DNA from 4 places in the Pelotomaculum sp. PtaB.Bin117 genome. Region 1 is predicted to be linked to each of the others. Evidence: riboswitches for the same ligand, from Rfam matches in the RefSeq annotation. Region 1 holds a riboswitch; each other region holds the start of a gene.

Evidence for each region. A riboswitch is a leader RNA that binds a small molecule or an ion and turns the genes downstream of it on or off. The one in region 1 is predicted to bind cyclic di-GMP.
Region 2: linked by a shared signal. The riboswitch ahead of A4E54_RS08910 (sensor histidine kinase) and the one ahead of A4E54_RS14475 (Calx-beta domain-containing protein) in region 1 are both predicted to bind cyclic di-GMP.
Region 3: linked by a shared signal. The riboswitch ahead of A4E54_RS06360 (hybrid sensor histidine kinase/response regulator) and the one ahead of A4E54_RS14475 (Calx-beta domain-containing protein) in region 1 are both predicted to bind cyclic di-GMP.
Region 4: linked by a shared signal. The riboswitch ahead of A4E54_RS08370 (response regulator) and the one ahead of A4E54_RS14475 (Calx-beta domain-containing protein) in region 1 are both predicted to bind cyclic di-GMP.

The regions. Positions count from the first base shown of each region.
Region 1 is NZ_MVQM01000174.1:14,278-20,147, forward strand. It holds gene A4E54_RS14475 (Calx-beta domain-containing protein) at 1-1,951, opposite strand, end outside; cyclic di-GMP riboswitch class I at 2,185-2,270, opposite strand; gene A4E54_RS15840 (sigma factor G inhibitor Gin) at 2,468-2,641, shown strand; gene A4E54_RS14480 (hypothetical protein) at 2,593-2,877, opposite strand; gene A4E54_RS14485 (aminotransferase class I/II-fold pyridoxal phosphate-dependent enzyme) at 3,154-4,611, shown strand; gene A4E54_RS14490 (dTMP kinase) at 4,645-5,325, shown strand; gene holB (DNA polymerase III subunit delta') at 5,413-5,870, shown strand, end outside.
Region 2 is NZ_MVQM01000126.1:4,154-10,023, reverse strand. It holds gene A4E54_RS08925 (LytR/AlgR family response regulator transcription factor) at 89-856, opposite strand; gene A4E54_RS08920 (cyclic lactone autoinducer peptide) at 875-1,006, opposite strand; gene A4E54_RS08915 (accessory gene regulator ArgB-like protein) at 1,000-1,650, opposite strand; gene A4E54_RS08910 (sensor histidine kinase) at 1,656-3,032, opposite strand; cyclic di-GMP riboswitch class I at 3,222-3,328, opposite strand; gene A4E54_RS08905 (CPBP family intramembrane glutamic endopeptidase) at 3,502-4,314, opposite strand; gene A4E54_RS08900 (DUF1616 domain-containing protein) at 4,307-5,146, opposite strand; gene A4E54_RS08895 (DUF3892 domain-containing protein) at 5,372-5,587, shown strand; gene A4E54_RS08890 (hypothetical protein) at 5,816-5,870, shown strand, end outside.
Region 3 is NZ_MVQM01000095.1:482-6,351, reverse strand. It holds gene A4E54_RS06365 (response regulator) at 1-324, opposite strand, end outside; gene A4E54_RS06360 (hybrid sensor histidine kinase/response regulator) at 362-3,331, opposite strand; cyclic di-GMP riboswitch class I at 3,405-3,494, opposite strand; gene A4E54_RS06355 (response regulator) at 3,646-4,008, opposite strand; gene A4E54_RS06350 (hypothetical protein) at 4,001-4,246, opposite strand; partial or broken gene A4E54_RS06345 (chemotaxis protein CheA) at 4,230-5,870, opposite strand, start outside.
Region 4 is NZ_MVQM01000121.1:570-6,439, forward strand. It holds gene A4E54_RS08355 (hypothetical protein) at 1-283, shown strand, start outside; gene A4E54_RS08360 (hypothetical protein) at 427-729, shown strand; gene A4E54_RS08365 (hypothetical protein) at 953-1,183, shown strand; gene A4E54_RS08370 (response regulator) at 1,383-1,757, opposite strand; cyclic di-GMP riboswitch class I at 1,906-1,988, opposite strand; gene A4E54_RS08375 (hypothetical protein) at 2,258-2,449, shown strand; gene A4E54_RS08380 (DUF350 domain-containing protein) at 2,565-2,963, opposite strand; gene A4E54_RS08385 (glutathionylspermidine synthase family protein) at 3,000-4,232, opposite strand; gene A4E54_RS08390 (hypothetical protein) at 4,229-4,486, opposite strand; gene scfA (six-cysteine ranthipeptide SCIFF) at 4,828-4,980, shown strand; gene A4E54_RS08400 (peptidoglycan DD-metalloendopeptidase family protein) at 5,320-5,870, shown strand, end outside.

The DNA of each region.
Region 1 (5,870 bases):
CGTTGCTGGTGGCGTAGTTAACCGACACCGCGCCGCTGGAGTCGCTCCGGTAGACCGCAATCGCAACTGTTCCCGCGTTTTCCGCAAATGTGTATGAGGCAGCAGTGAACTCAAGCTGGCCGGGAGACGCGTCGTCGTTGGCAATGTTCAAGACAGCCGTTTTCTGGGCGCCGAGGGTGGCACCGCCGGTCGGGCTGCTTAAAGTGAGTTTGACCGTTTCCGTCGGCTCATAGACGGTATCGTCTGTGATAGGCACGTCAAATGTTTTTGCGGCCGTGTCACCGTCGGCAAAGGTCAGAGTATCGTTGACGGCTGTGTAATCCACGCCGGCCTTGGCTGTTCCGTTGGTGGTGCCGTAATTAACCGTCACCAGCCCGTTGGAGCCGCCGGTCCGGTAGACCGAGACCGTTACGGTTCCCGCGTCTTCCGCCACGGTGTAGGCGGCGGCGGAAAATTCAAGCCGTCCGTTGGACTCATCGTCGTTGATGATGTTCAAGACAGCCGTTTTCTGTGAGCCGAGGGTGGCGCCGCCGGTCGGGCTGCTCAAGGTAAGCTTGACCGTTTTGGTCGGCTCATAGGTGCTGTCGTTTAAAATAGGCACGTCGAATGTTTTTGCGGCCGTATCACCGTCGGCAAAGGTCAGAGTATCGTTGACCGCTGTGTAATCCGTGCCGGCCTTGGCCGTTCCGTCGCTGGTGGCGTAGTTAACCGTCACCGGGCCGTTGTCGCCGCCGTTCCGGTTAACCTCGACGGTTACGGTGCCCGCATCTTCCATCACATTGTACGAGGTGAGGGAAAACTCCATCTCGCCGTTGGAAGAATCTTCGCTGGCGATCCGCAAGACAGCCGTTTTTGGGGAGCCGAGGGTGGCGCCGCCGGCCGGGTTGCTCAGGGTGAGCTTGATTGTTTCCGTCGGCTCGTAAAATTCATCATTTGTAATAGTAACCTCAAACGTCTGTATAGTCTCGCCGTCGGCAAAGGTCAGAATATCAGTGGCGGCCGTGTAGTCCGTGCCGGCTTTGGCCGTTCCGTCGCTGGTGGCGTAGTTAACCGTCGCCTCCCCGCTGGAGCCGCCGTTCCGGTAAACCTCGACGGTTACGGTTCCACCTGATACGTCTTCCGCAACCGTGTAAGTGGAAGCGGAGAATTCAAACTGACCGGGAGACGCGTCGTCGTTGGTAATGTTTAAGACAGCCGTTCTCATGGAGCCGAGGGTGGCGCCGCCGGTCGGGCTTTTCAGGGTAAGCTTGACTGTTTCCGTCGATTCATAGGCGGTGTCATTTATAATAGGTACGGTGAATGTTTTTGCAGCTGAATCACCGTCGGCAAAGGTCAGCGTATTGGTGGCGGCCGTGTAGTCCGTGCCGGCCTTGGCCGTTCCGTTGGCAGTGGCGTAGTTAACCGTTACCGCCCCATGGGAACCGTTGTTCCGGTTGACTGTAATCGTTGCGTATCCGGTCGCTTCGTCTTCCCCTACAGTATAGGCGGCGGCGGAAAACTCAAGCTGTCCGTTGGACTCGTCGTCATTAGTAATATATAAGACAGCCGTTTTCTGAGAGCCGAGGGCAACGCCGCCGGTCGGGTTGCTCAAGGTGAGCTTGACTGTTTTGGTTGGTTCCTTGGCGTCGTTATCTATAATAGGCACGGTGAAAGACTCATTGGTATCACCGTCGGCAAAGGTCAAAGTGCCGCTGGCGGCCGTGTAGTCGGTGCCGGCCCGGGCTGTTCCGTTGCTGGTGGCGTAATCAACCGTCACCGGTCCAGTGGAGCCGCCGTTCCGGTAGACCGTGATCGTCGCGGTGCCCGCGTTTTCCGCTACCGTGTACGTAACAGCTGAAAATGACGTCTGCGTAGCTGCGAACAACGGTTTAATTTGAAAAGGATTCAACCAGGCAACGCAGAACAAAAAGAAAAATAGTATGTTTTTTATAAGCTTCAGTTTTGGAATCATTCTTTTCAAGCCTCCTCAAACTTGGTAAAATAATTCGCTAATCAAATAGACCCTATATATATTAGTTCGTCAACTAATAAGCAATCCTTAAGGTCAAGTTTTCAAAGTATTTAGCAACGCTTTTATTAGATTATGGGATTGTTTGGCAATCCCCGAACTTGGTTAGATTGGAGATATATAATAAAGCCTCCGCACCGGTGAAGGATAAGAGGCTTGATCAGCTTGGATTATGTCACAGCAGCCTGGCAGTCATAGCCTTACCAGCCTTAGACCCATAGCTTTGCGCCCCAACTTTTCAATCGGTTTGCCATTTTATACTATAAATTGTATTATATCATATGATAGTGGCGGATAGTGTTGTAATATGTCGAAGCGGTTGTTTTTTTACAAAATTTACTTTTCTTATTTGCAGGCGACCTTAATAAGGTCACCCCGAAATGATTGAGCGCATAATCTAATGTTGAAATCTTTTAAAAAAATATTAGGTGATGAAGAAGGGTGAGCAGCATTTTTCCAGTGTGTATCATTTGCCGGCGGGCGCTGCAAGAGGGAGAGCAGGCGCTTTGGGTCGCCGGCCATAATATCTGTTGCGACTGCGAAAATAAAATCTTGGCTTTATCCGCTGATAACCCTGATTATGATTATTTTATTACAGGGTTGAAAAAAATTTGGTGTTTCCCAAGGGCTTGAGCTTCCGCCAGGGCTTGTTTTTTTTTGGCAAGCCGGATCCGCCTGTGGAGCATTTCGATGTCCTGCTTGATTAAATAGATGGTGGAAAGCTTGACACCGGTTCTTTCGGCAATTTCTTGATCGGAAAGACCGAGTTTAAACGCCCTGATTAATCTGCCGACATTAGTGCGATACTTTCTTGACAGGGATTTTTCATCGACCTTCTTATTAATATTTCCGGCCGTGGCTGTCCACACCCTTTCTTTAAGTATTCAGGAGTCAGGAGTCAGGAGTCAGGAGTCAGAATAATTCGGGACGAAAAAGTTCAATTACTGACTCTTGCATAAAAATATTTTGACCAGGAATCGGTTATCTATGAGTTAAAACTGCTGGCAATGACAATGCCTAAACTTGGTAGGTCGATGTCAGGTATGATAAAATATTTAATTAGTATAACTTGCATTTTTCTGAAATATAATGGACTCGATCTTGCCTAAGCAATTTATGGCATTTTAAAATAATGAGTCTGGAGGTTGCCGGCGATTACCAGACAGTGTGACGCTCCCCTTTTTAAGATGCTGCAAAATTATGCCGGGAAATGGGCGGCAAATTTTCATGTGCCGGGGCACAAGCAGGGCCGCGGTCTGCCCGTGGAATTGTCGTCTCTCGGCGGACAAGCTTTGTTCGCGTTGGATTTGACAGAAATACCGGAACTGGACGACTTGCATAACCCGCGGGGGGTGATTGCCCGCGCCCAGGAACTGGCGGCCCGGGCCTATGGAGCCGCCAAGAGCTTTTTTCTGGTAAACGGTACCACGGCAGGCGTGCATGCTTTACTGCTGGCGGTGGGAGGCCGGGGGAAAGTAATTGTGCCCAGGAACGCCCACCGTTCCGTAATGGGCGGTTTGATTTTGTCCGGCGCCGACCCTGAGTATGTCGCTCCCTGGACAATCAAAGAATTTGGGATAGCTGGGGGCGTTTCACCCGGGCAGGTACGTCGGGCGCTTGAAGCGAACCCCGGTGCCGGGGCTGTCCTGGCGGTCCGGCCGAACTACTACGGGGTGGCGGACGAGCTGGCCGGGCAGGTCCGGGCGGCGCATGATGCGGGCAAACCGCTTCTTGTTGATGAGGCGCACGGCGCCCACCTGCGGTTTCACCCCGGATTGCCCGGTGACGCCATGGCGGCCGGTGCCGACGCCTCCGTGCAGAGCACCCACAAAATGGGCGGCTCTTTGACCCAGAGTGCCCTGCTGCATCTGAGCGGCGGACTCCTTGACCCCGGCGCGGTGGCCGGCGCGCTGGATTTATTGCAGACAACCAGTCCGTCTTATATTCTGATGGCCTCTCTTGACCTGGCCAGGCGGCAGCTGGTCCTGACCGGCCAGGAATTGCTGGAAAAGACTTTGAGGCTGGCGGGCGAAACAAGAAAGCGGCTGGCCGGCGTCAGCGGGCTGAAGGTTCTATCGGAAGAACACCTGTCCGGCGGCAGCCGGGCTCTTGATTTGACTAAGCTGGTCGTGTCGGTTGACGGTTTGGGCCTGACCGGTTATCAGGTAGGCGAATTGTTGTTCAGCCGTTATAATATTGCTATTGAAATGGCCGACTTGGTCAATATTGTGGCGTTTTTGTCAACCGGCACCACCCAGGCGGAGTGCGACGCCCTGGTCTTCGCCTTGCGGGACATAGCGCGGCGGGACAGGCTGGCCGCGGCGCCTGTCCCATTGCCCGAAATACCGGCTTGCCCGGTGAAAAGAATGAAGCCCCGGGACGCCTGGTTTGCTTCTGCCCGGCGGGTCGCGCCGGCAGAAGCGCGCGGCAGGATATGCGCCGAGATGGTGGCGGTTTACCCGCCGGGTATTCCTGTATTGTGCCCGGGCGAAGAAATAACTCCCGCGGTTTATGAGTACCTGGCCGCGGTGGTGAAACTTGGATTGACCTGCCAGGGATTGTCCGGCCGTACGTTAAAAAGTATAAAAGTTGTGGTAGAATAGCATATGAGGAAGCAAGGGGGCTGTGCGGGAGCAATTATGAGAGGAAAACTCATTGCTTTAGAAGCGGGTGACGGAAGCGGCAAGGGCACCCAGGCCGAAAAACTGTACAAACGGTTGGCGGCCGAGGGGTATCATGTGAGAAAAGTTGAGTTCCCGAATTACGGAAGCGCATCTTCGGCCTTGGTTAAAATGTACTTGAACGGTGAATTCGGCAGTGAGCCAGGTGATGTAAATCCCTATGTCGCATCCACATTTTATACTGTCGACCGGTATGCTTCCTATAAAAAGGAATGGAAAGAATTCTATGAAAACGGCGGCATTATTGTCGCTGACCGCTACACGACGGCGAACATGGTTCATCAGGCGGCGAAAATAACCGGCGATATGGAAAGAGAAAATTATATCAACTGGTTGCTGGATTTCGAGTTTAACTTGTTTCAGCTCCCGGCGCCCGACTGCGTTATTTTTTTGGACATGCCGCCGGAGCACAGCAGGAAGCTGATCGACGGCAGGGTTAACAAGTCAGGCGAAGATAAAAAAGACATTCATGAGCGGGATTACGGATTTATCGTAAAATCTTACCGTAATGCCCGCGAGATCGCCGACCGGCACAAATGGCGCCGGATCGATTGTGTGGCCGGCGGGCGGCTGAAAAACATCGGGGAGATTCACGAAGAAATCTATCAAGTGGTCAGGGATATTGTTTCCGATTAGAATTTAAAATATATCAAGACAATTAACCATTCTTTTATTCTGACTTCTGACTACTGACTACTTTATTATGGTAGGAGTTTTATTTAAATGCGTCTCTTGAGGGAAATCGCCGGGCACGAACAAATTATCCGGGCTTTGCTTAACGCTCTGCTACATGACCGGGTGGGCCACGCTTATTTATTCGCGGGGCCGGAAGGGGTGGGCAAGGCGACAACCGCTCTGGCGTTCGCAGGGGCGCTGCTCTGCGAAGGTGCGGACCGGGGAGACGCCTGCGGGCGGTGCCGGGCATGCCGCCAGTTTGAGCACGCCAATCACCCTGACTTTCATTGGGTGCGTCCGGCGGGCTCGTCAATAAAGATTGAACAGATTCGCGGCATTCAGCGCAAGGTAATGTTTCGCTCATATCAGGGCGGCCGGAAAGTAATTATCATTGAGCAGGCTGAAGCCATGACGGCCGAAGCTGCCAATTGCCTGCTAAAGACCCTTGAGGAACCGCCTGACGAAACCGTTTTTGTATTGCTGACGGCGCTGCCGCAGGCATTGCC
Region 2 (5,870 bases), on a different contig from region 1:
GTCTAAAAATAGCAATATCGTGTCTAATTCTTGCTAAATTTTGTCTGAATTTAGATTGATAAAAAAAGAAGGGCTCGTTTAGAACCCTTCAACCGCTCTTTGGAACTTTGGCATTTGTCAATTCTTCCAGTTCTTTAAATTTTTCCACTGTTATTAAAGGCCTTCGCTTGGTATTTTCCATAACCAGCTCATAGCTGCTTCTGCCGGTTGGAATAAGTTCCTTGACCATTTTTAAATTTACAATGAACCCGCTATGGCTTCTGAAGAACGGATACCCTTTCAATTGCTCTTCCAGGACAGACAGCTTATCGTTTGTTTGAACTTGTCCGCCGATAAAATAGATCGTGGACTTGCGGCCTTCCTTGGTAACATAGATGACATCATCAAGATTTAAATAAACAAACTTGTTGTCATTTCTAAAAAATTGTCTTCTGCTGATATTTTTATTAAAATATCTTAAGTTAGGCTTTGACCTGACGGCAGCTTTTCCGGACAGAACCGCTTTGACCCTTTCCATTGTCTGCCGGACCCGGTTCATTTTAAAGGGCTTGACGAGATAGTCGAAAGCATAGATATCAAAGGCTTTTTCTCTAAATTCGCTGAAAGCTGTGGCAAATACGATAAAGGTCATGGGATTGATGTCAAATATCTCCTGGGCCAGGGCAACACCGTCTTTTCCAGGAATACCGATATCTACAAAAACCACTTGGGGAGCCAGTTCTCCGATTAACTTTATAGCATCCAACCCATCTCCGGCCTCGCCAATGACTCTTACACCTTCAACTTCTTCAACTACTTTTCTGAGCACATATCGCATGTCCGGGTCATCTTCAGCAATAAAGACAGTTATTCTCATGTGAAATTACTCCGTCCTTTATTTGGATTTTACGGGAGGAGCGGGTTGGTAAAACCAGAAGAAACAAGCCGGTTTGAAACCGACCGCGGCAACTAATAAAGCTACCGTGACAACAGGAGTAAACGATAGTTTTTTAATGAATCTCAGCATTGGTTGGACACCTCCTTTCTCTTATATAGTGCTGTTAAAAAGTCATCAAACTTATGGATGACCTGATAACCAGGCGGGGAAAAACTGATTGTCTGGATAATGACGGCGGCAAGGCCGGCAATAGCGAGGGATAAGTAGGCATAGTGGGCAATCGCTATACTGGCCGCCAGCCATAGACTTAAATAGGTCAGTGAAAGAATTTTAAACATTCTCCTTTCAGAAATATTTGTGATCTTTTTATAGGGCACTTCCCCCGGCACCCAAGCTATCACACAGCAGAAGGATGTTACGTAGCCGGCCAGCAACGCATATGTCAGGAAATTGATTGATAGGCAACGTCCCCAATATATTCCCAATTCTCCGGCGCCAAGAAAAGTAAAAACTCCCAGGGTGAGGCATCTCCAGTAACCGGAGCAGTGGGCTCCGCCGCTTAGGAGCCGGTAAATGGCCCCACAGGCGATGGCAAAAGCTACTTCGGCAAATATGCCCAGGAAGTGCGCCAGACTGAGCAGAATAACCCCTTTGATGAGGGTGGCAAAAATAATTTCCAGGCCGAAGCGCAGTGTATCAATTTTACCAATATCCAGCGCCAGTTCCCTGGAAAGGTAGTTCGCGGTTTCCGTGGCCATCTGGTTTAAATTCATTAAATCTACCTCTTTTTTGATGGTATTGTGACGGCAAAGGTCGTCTCTTCAGGATCGCTGATAATCTCAATGTTACCGCGGTATTTTGTTACAATATCTTTGATGATTGACAGGCCCAAACCTGAGTGACCTTCTTTCGTCGTAAAATCCGGCTTGAAGACATTGTCTTTGATTTCAGGCATGATCGGGTCCCCCGTATTGCTTATGATGATTATGTACATCCCGTATTCACGTGCTATTTTTACTTTTACCTGCCTGAAATCACCGGTTTTGTCTTCCACGGCTTCAAGAGCGTTATCAATCAGATTTCCCAGCAATGAGCTTGTCTCACGAGGAGTTAAAGGTATTTCTTTGAGACTGCATTCAATGTTTATTTCCATTTCTATGCTTCTGGCTTCGGCCAGGCCTATTTTCGTGTAGAGAAGGGCGCTGACACTAAAATTATCAGTTTTTATCAAATCCACAGTTTTGGATACATCGCCGAATACCCCGCCTATATAATCCCGCGCTCTCTCAAAATAACCGCCTTCCAACAACCCGTAAATGGTTTGCAGCTGGTGGTGGAAATCATGCCTCTGTTTTCTGGAAGAATCAATTAATTGTTTGATCTGTTTTAAGTTTTCCTCCGCTCTCTTGGCCTCGTATTCCTTTTCCACGTGCTGTCCGATTTTTTTGACGGCGACAGTGGACAGTACCGTTAAAACAATGATAAATAACCCCATGAGTCCGTTAAAGATAATAAAATGTTCCCCCGGAAAAATATTCAACCTGACCGCGTTAAAAGCACTGTTTAAGATCGTCAGCAACAGTACGGGCAAAAGAACGACTACAAAGATAAAAATATTGTGCTTATTAATAATTTCTTCCTTTAAGTATTTTTGCATTTCTTTTCTTGATAAGTACCCTGAATAACTATATGCTTGAGAATAACCGATTAAAGATATATTAAAAATTTTACAGGCAACTATAAATATCAGCATGACAAAGGCTTGAGGAAGAAAGTATAAAACTCTGATAAAAGTGTAATTCCAGGCATCAGTCAGCGAAAAACCTTTGACATGCAGCAAGAACTGTATCGCTACGGTTTCTACCGAGCCGTAAAAAATTAGGCCAAGTAAAGAAGCAAGCATTACTATCCTGAATGGCAGGCGGGTAACCACGCGAATATTTAGAATGAATAAAAATGTTTCAAAAATTGAGTGGAGCCCGAAAGGTACCGGCAAGAGCCTGATGACATAAGCAAAACCCGCCTGTAAAACTCCGATTATTAGTAAATCGCGCCACCAGGGTCTGAGTCCTACCAGTAGAAACCCCAGGGCAGCCACCAGGATCGCTTCGGGAAACGAGACCAATAACAAAGATAAGAAAGTTATCGTGTTCAATTGGTTACCTTCCTTGAAGAATTATAATTAATTGAATAATAACATATTCCTGCCAACCTTGTCTAATTGTTACATTTTCTTGTCTAAAAGTTACATTTTCTTGTCTGATTTTGCACAGCAATCCCTGCAAACGAGAAGTACCGCTGCCGGCTCAATGTGCAGCGGTACTTTGCTTTTAAAATAGGTTTTTGCTGCAGCCCGGCGATCATTGACCGGCACTTCTGCTGAGACAAAGGACCGGTTTTAGACCCGTAGCTTTGCGCCCCTACCTTTCGGTAAGTTTGCCTTTTCAGTTGTTTCCAGGATTTGAGCAATACGATTGTGATATTTTACACAAATCAATTAAAAACAGCGCTCTTACAAAATAATAGACCCAAAGCATTCTTTTGGACGGTACTAAAATACCTATATTATGTGTATACGCTGTCTATAATATTTTTTTTGAGGGTCACGGGAAATTTTTCGTTTTTTATCTAAGAAGATACGGCCATATGATATATAAACCGATATTCGTTAATCCGTGAGCCAGGGAGACTCCTAAAAGCGATCTAAAGAAGCCGACGATCGTGGAAAAAAGCAGCGCAATGGCAAAAACTAAAACCAAGTCCGCCGGTGAACGATGCATAATATGCAGCATCGCAAAAATGAAACTAATGTGAATACTGCCGTACCACCTGCCTAATGTCTCCGCAGCCGCACGATACATAACCCCGCGAAAGATAAACTCTTCCAAAAAACCGGTGCTGACAAGCAGGATCAGCGCCGGAAGCCAGACATGCTGAAAAGTAAGCTCCGGCGCTAGAGGAGCGGGCCTTAATATCAGGTATTCTATTAAGCCCAGCGGCACCCCGAGGGAAGCCACCAGCAACTGAAGGGGCAAGCTGCCCACGATCAACCCGACATCCTCTGGCTTAAAGCTGGCATACCTCATCACGTACGCCGCCGCGGTAAAGAGTGGAAGACTGATAATCAGGTACATGTAAATAGGCGGAACGCCAACCAACGGCGTGGCAAGGCTCATGATCCGGATCAGCGGAGCCAGGGACAGCGCTAAGTAAACCAGATTTATCGCCTGTTTGTTGACCAGGGAAGCATGTACGAGCAAGGCTGCCAGCAGAACCACATGCCAGACAATCCCGTACAGCGGGTCATGGAAGGTTGTAACGACCTCCGCGGCAGTGATGGCAATAGCGTACAGCCAGACAAATAAGTGATCTTTTTTGGAAACAGCACTTTTGATTTCAGGATCCCAGGCTGAAAGATGGGCTTGCGTTCTACTCATTTTCGTTCACCAATAAATGCAGGAAGCGATAGGGTTCACTCTCCCCATCTTTAAATAGTAAAAACTCTACCTTCAGATTTTCATGGGGCTCATAAACACTGAGCTTAACGGATTCTTCCTTTTTTTCTCCATGGTTTAATACAAAAGGGCCCAGCCGTGCCTTCACATAACCGTCCATGCGCACCTCAGCGGCGTAAGAAACCGGACGGCATTCGTGGTTAACAATTCCCAAGATGACTTCCTTTTCCTCACCCGTTTTCAGAGCATGGGGATAACCTTCTGCCTCCCCACCAGGGCCCAAAATATAAAACTCTGTGCACTTCGCACTAACTTTTGGTGCAGCTGCGATGTAATGAAGGCCGCCTAGCGTAAAAATGATGGTTCCCGCCAGGGCTAACGAGAGAATTCGGTCCAACCTTGAAAGATTGCTCCATTTGATAGTGTCTGCGTTAAAAGAAACCACAAAGCGTTTTTCAACAGAAAGTTTATTTCTTCGGTAGATTGCGATAACGAACAGCAGGATCGTAAAAACCAAAAGCGTCAGCAATATGGAATAAAGCCTTATTCCCCATGGAGTGTAGTTCAGGATAAGACCCAGCAGCGGTACCACGGCTATACTTAGACCAAAGCTCAAGGCAACTCGTTCAATGACGTCGAGTTCATCCCTGGCTGGGAATAGAGCTGCAATTAAGGCATACCCGGGGGAAAACAGGACGAAAATCAATCCCAAGGCAAACCGCGCGGTCCCGCTCACCTCCAGAATTATTAATACCGCCAGGATAACAGAAAGAAATAGCATGAAAGGCAACTCGTGTTTTGCTTCTATCCTCAAAAATTCAACCCCTTTGAAGGACTAAGCGAGAGATAATAATACAATTAAACTTAGCAGTATTATAGCTGATTGTCTATTATTCTTGTCAAAAAACAGCAAAACCTTGTCTAAACATTACAAAATCTTGTCTAAATTTTGCAATGAATAATAACATTCATCGCTTACAGCGATGAAACGACTATATCGTTTACCTCCGGGCATACTAAAGTCAGGAGGGGATAATAAATGAAAATAGATAAAGTGAAGAAGAACGCGGAAGGCGACATCACTGACGTTATGATTGACAACAACGTATATGGCATTGATGAGGCCATCATGATGGCCAGAGACGGTAAAATTGAAGGAGTTAATGTGGCAAAAGCAAAGAGCGGAAAGGAATACCTTAGAAGCAATCCCGACAGCAGCGAAACAAACAATCTGGATAACCTGCCGACATTTTAAATGAGCCCCGCGGTATTCGCGGGGCTTATCATTATCGCTTGTTACAATTCTCACTAAGCGGGTCCTGTCCGGGCGTGAGCATATCCATATCCGGCGTATGGTCAGGTTTTAGTTAAGCCACATTGGCCTTTTGCCCCGGTAATTACTTGCACACTTCTTCGGCTGTTGAATACAATATCAGTAAATTCCTATTTCACAAAAAGGATCTAAAGGTGGTGATAGATATCAGTGAATAACAAAGAACTTCTATTTACCGGATTGCTGGTGTGCCTTGGCTTTGCCA
Region 3 (5,870 bases), on a different contig from region 1:
ACCGGGCCGGTCAATCAAAAAACCAACGTAATCGGGGTTGTCTGCTTTGTTTTTCAAGATAATGCATGTTGACCGCCTTTTGTTCTCCTGTTCGTACCCCATAAGCCTGGCAAGATTAAACAAGGTGACTATCTGCCCGCGCATGTTTAATAAACCGATAATATGGGACGGCGCGTCAGGTACAAGTGTGTATTCGATATTGCGGTTGATTTCTTTTACCGCTGTTATATCAAGGCCAAAGAGATTCTCACAGAGATAGAAAGACAATATCTTGCTTTTTCCGTCAACCGCATAGCTGAAACCTCTACCGCGCTCTTTCTCCATTTTCTTTGCCTCATCCATATTATGCTACACTACCATGTTATACTACTTTATTCCCTTTTTCGAGAGCAAGCTTTACTTTTTTCAATAATTTTTCCTTGTCCAGTTTGATCTCATAATAGTCAAAGCCGGCGTCCATGCCTCTTTTTATACTGCGATTATCAGCCTTGGAAGTAACGGCAACCACCGGCAGCCGGGCAAACCTGCTGTCGGCGCGTACCCGGCTTACTAATTCATAACCGTCCATCACCGGCATCTCGATGTCGCTTACCACAACATCAACATGATTTTCCTGGAGCGTTTCCCATGCTTCCTTGCCGTTATACGCTGTCAGAACATGGTAGCCCGCCCACTCAAGATACTTTTTCTCCATTTTGATAAAAAACGGAGTGTCCTCTACCAGCAGCACCGTTTGTTTCTTTTCGGTTTCCAGCATGCCGTCGCCCGGCTGGTAGTGCTCCGGGGAAGCTGTTTCAAAAAGCTCATAAATATTGATAATGAGTACGATCCGGTTGTTCAAGATTGCTGAACCAACCAGGCCTTTAGCTTTAACATCCTCCCGGTCAAACTGAATCGTTGCTTCTATAGTATCGTAGATCTTTTCGATAAGGATGCCCATAGGATGTCTGACCAGTTTGGGGATTATAACAAAAAGCGTTTGATTGCTCTTTTCCACACGGGTAACGGGAAGGTAGTCTTCAGGCCGGATGAGTCTCAACGCTTCACCCCTAAACTGGATAAATTCCTTGTCACCAATTCTTTCAATCTGGTCCGACTGAATTTTTTCCACTCTCGCCACCATTGAAAGATCTATGCTAAAGGTCTCCGACCCGGAGCATTTGAAGAGCAGCAAGTTCTGCCGCTCGTTCATGCTTTTGGCATATGCGTCCACAGCAGATTTTTCCTGATTCTCATTAATGAATCTTAAGCCCGCCTTGTTGGAAATACCCTCCGGATCCAGGATCATCGCAGTCTTGCCATCGCCCAGGATCGTTACCCCGGAGTAGCACTGACAATCATTCAAGTACCTGGGAAGGTGTTTGACCAGGATTTCTTCGCCGTCGTGAATGAGATCGACAATCAAGCCGAAGCGTTTGGAGCCGCTCTTGATCACCAGTGTCCGGATAACCTGGTTTGGATCAAAGAACCTTGGCAAACCCAGCACATCAGCCAGGTGAACAATTGGTAGAAGCTTGCCTCTCAAGCGCATTACCCATGAATCACGAATCATCTCGATTTTTCGTGAGAAGTCGCCAGGTTTGATGCGTACCATTTCCTGCAAATTTACCTGGGGCAGGGCGAATTTCTGTCCCGCCACTTCAACAATCAGCGAAGGAATGATTGCCAGGGTGAGGGGAAGGATCAAGCGAAAGGTGGCGCCCAATCCCGGTTTAGTCATAATTTCCATGACACCGCCCAGTTTTTCAATGTTGGTTTTGACCACATCCATCCCAACACCTCTGCCGGAAAGGTCTGTTACATTTTCGGCAGTGGAAAAACCCGGGCGAAAGAGCAGCGCCAGCAGGTCGCGCTCTCCCATCTGAGAAGCTTCCGACGGGCTGATGAGCCCATTTTGCAAAGCTTTTTTCTTCACAATCTCGACATTTATCCCGGCACCGTCGTCAATAATGTCAATATTGACATGGCCGCCCTCGTGGTAGGCTTTCAGAATAATGACGCCAGCCCTGGATTTACCGGCTTTTTCCCGCACATCCGGTGTTTCAACGCCATGGTCAACCGCGTTGCGCACCAGGTGGGTAAGAGGATCGCCAAGGGCTTCAATAATGGATTTATCCAGTTCAACGTCAATACCTTCCATCCGCAATTCAATAACTTTACCCATTTTTTTGGATAATTCCCGAATGATCCGGGGAAACTTGTTAAATACTTTTGCCACGGGCTGCATACGTGTTTGCATGATTTTTTCCTGCAGTTCGGTCGTTATGCTGTCGATGTTTTGCAACAAAACATTCAAACCCGTGATCTCCTTGCGGTAAGCCCCAAGTATGCGCAACAGCTGGTTTCTCCCGAGAACCATTTCACTGACCAGATTCAGCAAGTCGTTAAGCAAAGAAACGTTAACCCGGATTGTGTCTTCAATGCTCACTACCTGCTGTTTTTTCGTTCCATCCGGCGCTCCGTCAGATACCGGTAAGCCGGCAGCAGCCGGGCTGGCAGTGGCCGCGTCAAAATCAGCCTGTTCGGGCAACGCCGGTCTTACATCAGGTTGGCAGGCATTTTTCTCTGTTTGAGAACTATTGCTTCCTTTATCCATGAGCCGGGCAAGTTCGTCCAACCCGTCATTGACATCCAACTCAATAATATTTTCTTCCGGGATATCCAGGGCCAGAGCCGCCAAACTTTTCTCCAACACCGTGGTAATAAGAAAATCATTATCTGCATAACCAATAAGCCGGCCGATGGACTCAATTTTTTTTATAAAGTCAGCAGGCAGGTCGTAATTCAGCGCAACCTCCTTGTCAATTTTATGGCTTATCTTAAAAACCCTTTGTCCACGCTCTACAGCGTCCAATATAGCTGATTCCCGGCCATCTGCAATGATAACCTCTTCGTCTGGCTGCTCATTTACAGACATCCGTTCATTAATAACTTCTATTTGCCGGCCTGCGCCGGCATGACCGCTCATATTGGCCGATATATTGGCCAAATGCCCTGAAATATCAATATTATCACTGTTTTCCACATCTATAATCAGGTTTTTTAGACTGTCATTAGCCGCCAGTAAAACATCGACCATTTCATTTTTCACTTTTAACTTGCCGTTTCTTACTTCCCCAAGCAGATTTTCCATGGCATGGGATAAGTTTACAATATTTTTCAAGTTAAAAAAACCTGCCGTACCTTTGACGCTGTGTACAGCGCGAAAAATATTATTAATGATATCTGTATCCCCGCCGCCTTCTTCCAATTTTAACAAGCCAACTTCAACAACATCTACATGACTGACGGCTTCTTCTACAAATTCCCTGATAAGCTCTGCGTCTTGCATTATTAATCAACCTCTAAAAGCAAAAATAATACCCCGGCCAACCGGGGTGTCTGTCGGTATGATTATTAACTTTCCCGGCAACCCGGCCGTCTTAGTGCAAGTCCGGCACTTTAGACCCGCAGCTTTGCGCATATAGCTTTCACTATATTTGTACTTATCTGTTAATTTATATAAAACTTCTATCCTAATGTAAATAGGACTTTAGTCCCATTAATTAAACACTCTCCTAGCTTTAATTGAAACGGTAATTGTAATATTATATAATGTGCGGGCGGGAGGATGGGAATCGCCTGGTGTAAACTTTCACAAGGTGTTCACCGCAGCAGCTTTTTAAGTACCATTTCCAGTTGTTCCGGGGTAAAGGGCTTGGTTATCCAGGCGGTGGCCCCTGCTCTGCGGGCCTCTTCCTTTTTGGCCTGCTGCGACTCGGTGGTCAGCATGACGATGGGTGTAAAGCGGCAAGTCGTATTGGCCCGCACCTGCCGGATAAAGGTTATACCGTCCATACCGGGCATGTTCAGGTCGGTGATAACCAGGTCCGCCTTTTTGCTGTTTAGCTGCTTTAACGCCTCGTCCGCCCGCTGGAAGGTATGCAATTCATACCCCCGGCGCTCAAGGGCCAGCTTGATGCTGGCGAGCACGGTGGGAGAGTCGTCCACCGCCAGAATTTTATACACCCGGACGCACCTCCCCCGCCAAGAGCTCCCTGAAAATTTCCCCCGGCCCCTCCGGCGCCAATTCCACCGCTACGTGAGGAAATTCTTTTTGCAGGGCGACGATCAGCTGCAGGCCTGCAGCATCCAGTCCCGGAGCAGTAAACACTATCCTTCGGACCCCGGCAGCCTGGTCCAGGAGCCTTTGTCTGATTTTCTCCACGTAAGGCAGCAGCAGCGGCAGATCAATTTCCATTCGCATGAATAATTCCCTCCTTGTCCCGGTCACCAAAGGAAAGGCGCACCAGTTCGTTGGGGTCCAGCACCAGCAGCACCCGCCCGTCCCCCAGCACCGCGGCGCCCATGAAGACGGACAGCCTTTTCAATTCCCCGGTCAGGGGCTTCACGATGATCACCTCTTTGCCCAGCACGGTGTCCACAGGTAATGCGGCTTTCTGCCACAGCACCACCAGGACTGTCTCATCCCGGCAGGAGGCAGTTGCTTCCAAATACAGGCTGTTTTCCAGCAGCGGGACGATCTCCCCCCGCAGCAGGGCCACGGGCCGGCCGCGCATGGTCCTGCGGTCCTTTTCCTCCACCCGGACGGTTTCCCTGATTGCCGAAAGTGGGAGGCCGTAAATGCCGCAGCCGATCCGCACCATCAAAACCTCGCTGGTGGCCAGGGTAAAGGGCAGGCTGACGACAAAAGTGGTCCCCTGCCCGGGGGCTGACTCCACCTGCATTGTCCCTCCCAGACGCTTGACCGTGTTTCTCACCGCGTCCATGCCCACGCCACGCCCGGAGAGGTCCGAGATCTCCTCCTTGCTGCTCAGCCCGGGCAGGAAGACCAGTTTCAGCTTCTCCCGCGCGCTCATTGCTTCCACCTGTTCGCGGGAAAGCATCCCGCCGGAGACGACTTTTTCCGCCAGAGTGTCCACATCAATACCCCGGCCGTCATCCGATACCTGGATGATAATCCTCTCTCCCTGCCGCCGGGCGGTGAGGCGGATGACGCCAACAGGGTCTTTACCCGCCCTCAGCCGCTCTTCCGGTTCCTCCAGGCCGTGGTCCATGGCGTTGCGCACCAGGTGCAGCAGGGGCTCGTAAATCTCTTCGATGATGTTCCGGTCCAGGCGGGTGTCTTCCCCGGCGGTAACCAGATCCACCTTTTTATCAAGCTTTTTGGCCTGCTCCCGGATGAAGCGGGGAAACCGGCTGAACACCTCCTGGACCGGCAGGAGCCATACGTCCATTACACGCTCTTGTATTTCCCGGGCAATGCGGTCCAGGTAAAGGTAGCGGTCTTTCAGTTCCCGGGCCTGCCCGTCCATCCCCAGGGCCTCCAGTTTCTTGATCAGGTAGGGCAGGCTGTTCTTGGCGATGATCAGCTCCCCCGACAGGCTCATCAGGGCGTCTGCCGTCTCCCGCCGCACCCTGAAGGCGCTCTGCCTTCCTTCCTTGACCGCGCTGCCCCCCCACTGTCCTTTCGCGACCGTATCCGGCGGGGAACAAGAACCAGTCGCGCCGGCCTGCGCCATCTCAAGACGGGAATTTATGGAACTGGCTGAAATCCCCGCCGGAACGCCCGGTTCAGTTCCCAGGGCGGCCAGTAAGGAGCCTGTCGTTTTTAGAAGTTGCTCTTTTTCTTCCTCCGGGGCCGCCGCAGGGCACTGTCCAAAGGCAAGGCCGGCGCGGCCGGCAAGCCGCTCCAGGACCCGCCGGACCACCGGCAAAAGCCCCGGCGACACATCTTCTTCAGCCATCCTCAGGGCCTTTTCCTGCTGCCGCAACACTATGACGGCATGCAGGAACCCCTGCCCGAAAAGAGGCGGCTCCTGTCCCGCTACGGACGGCTCTCCGGTGGACGGCCGGTATTTTAAAAGCGG
Region 4 (5,870 bases), on a different contig from region 1:
TATAATTGAAGGTAGTGGGGCAACAGTTAGATTTAAAAATGGGCATATCTTTGAAATTAATGTAGCTAACCACTATACCACACATAAGCAGCTATGTGATGAGTGCCAAAAACTTATTGGTGCACCCCGCCATACTTCTCCTCATGCTAACCTTATCTGTACAGGGAAAAAAGCGTTTAGTTCAATAATGGGCTCTGCTGATGAAACATATTATACTTGCAAAGTGTGTGGTCATGAATGGCTACATGAAACAGGCTCGTGTGGTTGTGGATGGATTAAATAAAAGAATGGACTACTATGCCGTTAACTCCGTCCATTTTAAGACCGGAGCCTAGTGCCTGGTTATTTTGACAGTGGACTACTTGTCCAACGACAGAGAATTAGAGAATTTAACGACATAAATATACCGATTTAGGAGTGATAGCATTGACCAAAAATAAAAAATTTGATTCCGGTATTAGTAACGGTATTAGTATAAGTAAAATGGATGCAGATGATATTGAAGCGAAAGAGATTGTTGGCCTTGTTTATGATAATTACGCAGCAGCACTATCAGTTTTTAATCAAATTAAAAGAATGCCAATTTGCGTAGATACTGATTATGTTTATGTTATTGATCTTCATTGTGGCGACGATCTTATAGATACTATTGGAGTTAAGGAACATCATGGAGAATGGTTACTTGATGTATTTTTTAAAATACCGAAAAAGAAACGAAACGTAGTGTAACCTTGGTACAATTTTGTCGCAAGCTATAGATGAAGGCATTATTCTGTTGTAATAATTCCGACAAAAAAGTAGCGACTATTTCCATGAAAACCATACAATTACAGAGTAAATTAATCAGGATTATTGTGTCGCCGGACACTACTTTACGGTGTCTCCCGGATCTACGTCCGTGTCACTTCGGACAGCTGGCCACCATAAACATGGCCGAAAGGATGCTTAAAATATGTATCAGAAAAGAAAAAATATATATTTTACTGATGAAGCTTTAAAATTACTGGCCACGGCAGCTAAATATACAAATGATAATCAATCGCAGGCAATAGCTGAATCATTGAAATTGTTTGTAGAGGTTAAAGAAGGTACTATACGAAAACGGATCGTGGATATACTGGGTTCAGATGTTGCCGATGAAAAGTTGGACACCCTTGTAGAGTTTTTTTTGAGAACCAGGTAGTTACCATAATGTGGTAGCTACTTTGCGTCTGGTTTAAACTTCGCTGGTACTGGGCCTATTAACGGAGAGGTGTAAAATTAACCGGAAGAGGATAAAAGCATTTATAAACTTGGGCGTGAAAAAGCCGTTATTGCCACGGCAACAGCCATTCGGCGGGCACACGGGTGTTCATGGCCGGTGCGGGACACCGTCGCCCGGATTAACCGCATAAAATTTTTTTAACCAGGTGACTTATGTCTTCTAGGGCAAAAGGTTTTGCGATATAGTATTGCTGAGGGGTTTTCTTTTTTTCCTTGAGCACTGTATCCAGTTCCGTATATGCCGTCATCAGCACTACCGGTACCCCCGGGGCCAACTTCCCGATTTCTTCGAGAGCTTCGATACCGTTCATGCCCGGCATTTTAATATCCAGCAGGATTAACGCCGGCCTTTTCGCGCGGACTTTCCGGAGCCCTTCTTCACCGCTGGAAGCGGTTTCCACCACGTAGCCCTCTTCACTGAACAGCTCGTTTAATAAAGCGCAAATTCCTTTATTGTCATCAACGATAAGGAGATTTGAGGCATTTTCTTTCATGAATCTACATCCCACCCATGCAATTTTGATGACGTGGAAATTTCCGCGTCTCGCAGTGAAGATTTTCCCCGAAGCCTGTCCGTATGAGCCGCGATTTAAAAAAAAACACCTTACCGTGAAATAAGGTAGTTGTTTGTCTTTAGATATTCACGATAGTCCAACCATCTTGCTGAAAGCCTTAGATCCGTAATTTGGCGCCCCGGTCTTTCGACTGATTTGCCATTTTCTTTTTTCCTGAGTGTATTATAAATTGTGAGGCAGCCATTGTAAATGGGACGATTGTCCTAAATAGGACTATTGTCCTATCGACAGGACTTTTGTCCTGCGAAACGAAGCAGACGAGGAATCCGGCCGGCGGTGTAGAATAATACTGTACAGCCGGGTTCGGTGATTATGTGCCGAAAACCCGGTTGCCGCATGGGCGTGATGGCGCTGGCAGATGTTATGTCGGGAAATCGGGTCATATGATTTTGATTATTGTAAAGAAGGGGTCAGGTTTGATGTTATTAAAGCTGGGATTTTTGTTCGTGTTGATTCTATTCCTGCTCATTTTTGGAATTGTAGCCATGGTTTTCTTATTTATTAGAAAACGGTTTCGTCGTTGGCATCATATGCGTTACGCCGTGCCTCACAGTCATTTTTCATGGGATGATTATGACCGGGACGGTGATGATTACGGCGGCAGGGATTAGGTTTATTGTGCCGCCGGCCGGCTATGCGGCAGACTGTGCCAGCAACAAAGGGTTTGCCTATGGCAGGGGGGCAATCAGTCTGCCGGAGTCGGTAAGGGGATGAACAACGAACCGGCTACGAAATGCTGGCTCCTATTACAAAGCTGAATGTAATGGAAAACACCAGTGACAGCAGGCCGACCGCCGTGTTGCCCGAACCAATTTCTTTGTTGACGTTCAAGCGTGGCGTCAGCCATTCAAAAAGCAGGTATACCAGAATTAATAGGACAAGGCCAATCGTCCCCCAGAGGATGGTTTCCCCGGCGGCGCTGTTTGACATTATGGCAAAGCGCATGATGTTTCCCACCCCAAAGATCTTGCCTCCCAGGGCCAGGGCGGCGGCTATGTTGCCCTTGCGGATTTCTTCCCAGTCATTGTATCTGGTGATTGCCACAAAAACCAGGATGGTTAGTAATATAATTAATGAAGCGACAAGCAGGCAAATCAGTGATGATTGGATCTGTTGCGAAAACATGTTTTGCTTTCACCTCCTTCCTTAGAACACATGGTCTCAGGTGCTTGTTACGGGAAGAAAATAAGCGAGATCGCCGGTTATGGCTTCTCCCACCCGCAGCAGCACCCCGCTGAATTCTCCCCCGATAAGAAAACTTCCCACCAGCAATCGCCCGGTGAATTCACCCGACCATGTGCTGATTGTGTGGATCGGAAGGGTGACTCTTTCCTGGTAAACCAGGTCGTTTATGTATTCTTGGTTTTCCACAAGAGCTTCTATTTCACCTTGTTCGTCATAGAGGCACACACCGCCGCCTTCGCGGCCAAAAGCCGGTTTGACCGCGTGCGGCCGGCCTTTGAAATAAATGTTGTCCAGGTAGACCGGCAAAAAGTAGCGGGTGATAATTTCTTGTTCGGCTTTATTAAAAAAGTGCGTATTTTTATATAGTTCCCAGATAATTGCCAGCATGACTTTTGACTGGGCCACAAATGCCGAGGGGGGATTCAAAAGATCAAGCTTGCTTTTGGCTGCCAGTTCGAGCAATTTTATCCCGTCAATCTCCCTGGCAAACCACTCAACCGGGTAAAGCCGGTAAAGCAGGTCGATCCGGTTTCCCCGGTCGTCCGCAACCCTGTCGGCGGTTACCCTTATGCTATCTAGCGGAACGTATTTAGCCGGCAGGCCGGAAAACGCCAACTCGGCTAAAACAGTGCCTTTGTCTTCCTGGTGCCAGCCCAGTGAAGTAAAAATAATATTTTCATATTTCTTTGAGATGAATTGGTGAAAAGCTTTTTTTACATTGCCGGCAAACATTTCATTCGGGTTTTTCACGTGGCGTAATTTGGTGATTAAGGCATTCAGTTCACTTGCCTCGACAACTCCGGTGGGGGTGTCGGAGTTGAATTCCAGTAATTTTATTTCCGCGTTTTCGCCGGCTCCGTTGACTGCGAAATCAAACCGGCCGATTACCGTGACGGGCATATGCGGATCATATGCCAAGCGGCAGAACTCTATCGCTGTTTCAGGAATGCCCAATAAACGGAGAATCTGAGCGCTGTTCAAGGCGAAGTCGACAGCTTTTTGATAAATCTTGCCGCAGGCCTCTGTCGCCGTTTTTATCTCGGTTAACAGTTCCTTGCTTATTGCAAGCGGCTCTATAGTGGCGTATTGACAGTTGTGCATAACGCCCCAGTTAAAAAAATGCAATGCGGGGTGGTCCATGACCGCTTTCCATTTTTCATAATGCAATTGATCCGTTATAGAGAGCGGCTGGTTTGCCCGGCTGTTCAAGAAGAAACACTTCCTTTGGCTGACGAGCCCAGCCCCTTTGAAGAGGACGATGTTATCTTTGACTTGCCGCCGGAGTGTATTTTGCCGGTATGAATAAAATGGCCGTCGTCATCATAGTAGCCTTCGTCATCATAGTAGACATCTTCCTGCTGCTCCTCTTCCTCCGCCGGAGGATCGTTGGATGCCGTCTGGCTGCACCCGGTTAAAGCGATGATGCCGGCCACGAGAACACCTAAAAGTTTTTGACGGTTCATTGATACACCAACTCCTATCAAGAGTTTTATTCGATAAAATACCTGGGTAATCCTTTAATATCAATAAAAATGCGCAAAAAAAAATACCCGGCTGCCCGGGTACCATAGAAAAGGAGAGGAATGAGGGTTTTCAAGCAGTATTTTAAATTGATTAAATTACTAGAATATTATGAAACTTTATTTAATTATAACAGGGGATGGTAAACAAATCAATAGGAATATTACATATTATTCTGAAAAGTTTTACGATTAATTCCGATTTTTTGTTTGTTAAAATTTATTTCATTTTTATTGCGCCTTTTTTCCGAATCATTTATAATGTTTTAGCGGGGGTGGGAAATTTGAAGAAACACATTAAAACCTTGAACAGCACCCGGTTGCCGGCAACTATTAAGGATCGCGGCTGTGGCGAGTGCCAGACCTCCTGCCAGTCAGCCTGCAAGACTTCTTGCACAGTCGGCAATCAGGTCTGCGTAAAAGAGAATGAAAGATAAAAAGAACCTTGTCCCGCCGGGATGAGGTTCTTTTTCTAAATGAGTGCATAGGTTCATTATTAAGCCGTACAAACATGGTTGCATATTGGCGCGAAAGCGCTTGGAGCGCGCCATTTTTTAAAGGCGCGGGAAGCGGAAATGTCCGGTTGATTGTAAATAGCCCGGTCAATTAAGCCAACAAAGTGGAATATTCTCAAAATTCTCATTCTGCGGCTGTAATTGGGCCGTTTTCTATTTTATTAATTAGTTTACCAGGATTAATAGTATATGCTATAATCTTTGTGGTTTTTCCCAAATCAGGGCTGGTTGATTTCAGCATGCGGAAAGGAGTTGAAGCAGTTGCCGCAATTTCATGAAGGCTTGCGGCGCCTTCCGGGGCTAGGGGAGTCTCTGAACGGTTTGAAGCGGTGGCTTTCCAAGCAGTCAGTCGCCTGCCAGTTAGGGTTGGGCGTGGCGTTGTATTTTATCCTGGCGATAACGGCTTACGGTTTTTTGGGAGGGAACGCCTGCGCCGTGACTGTCGATGGGAAAGTGGTAGCTGTTGTCGCTCACGAGAATGACGCGAAAAAAGCCCTGGGCGAGTTGATTGAGTTAAAATCCGAACAGGCCGGCACGGCCTTGACGGTTGGAGAAAAAGTCTCATATAACGGAGTGCGGGTAAAGGAAGAGGAAATATTAGACTGCGAAGCTCTGAAAGATGTTTTGAGCAAGACCTTGTCATTTAATGCAAAAGGCGCTGTGATCGTGATTAACGGGGAGGATAAGCTGTGCCTGAAGCAAAAGGACGACGCGCAGAAACTGCTTGACTGGCTTAAATCTGTATATCCCGCTGAGCCGGGAGAACAAGTTGGCTTTAAGGAAAAAGTTGAGTTGACGGAAAAACCTGTTAA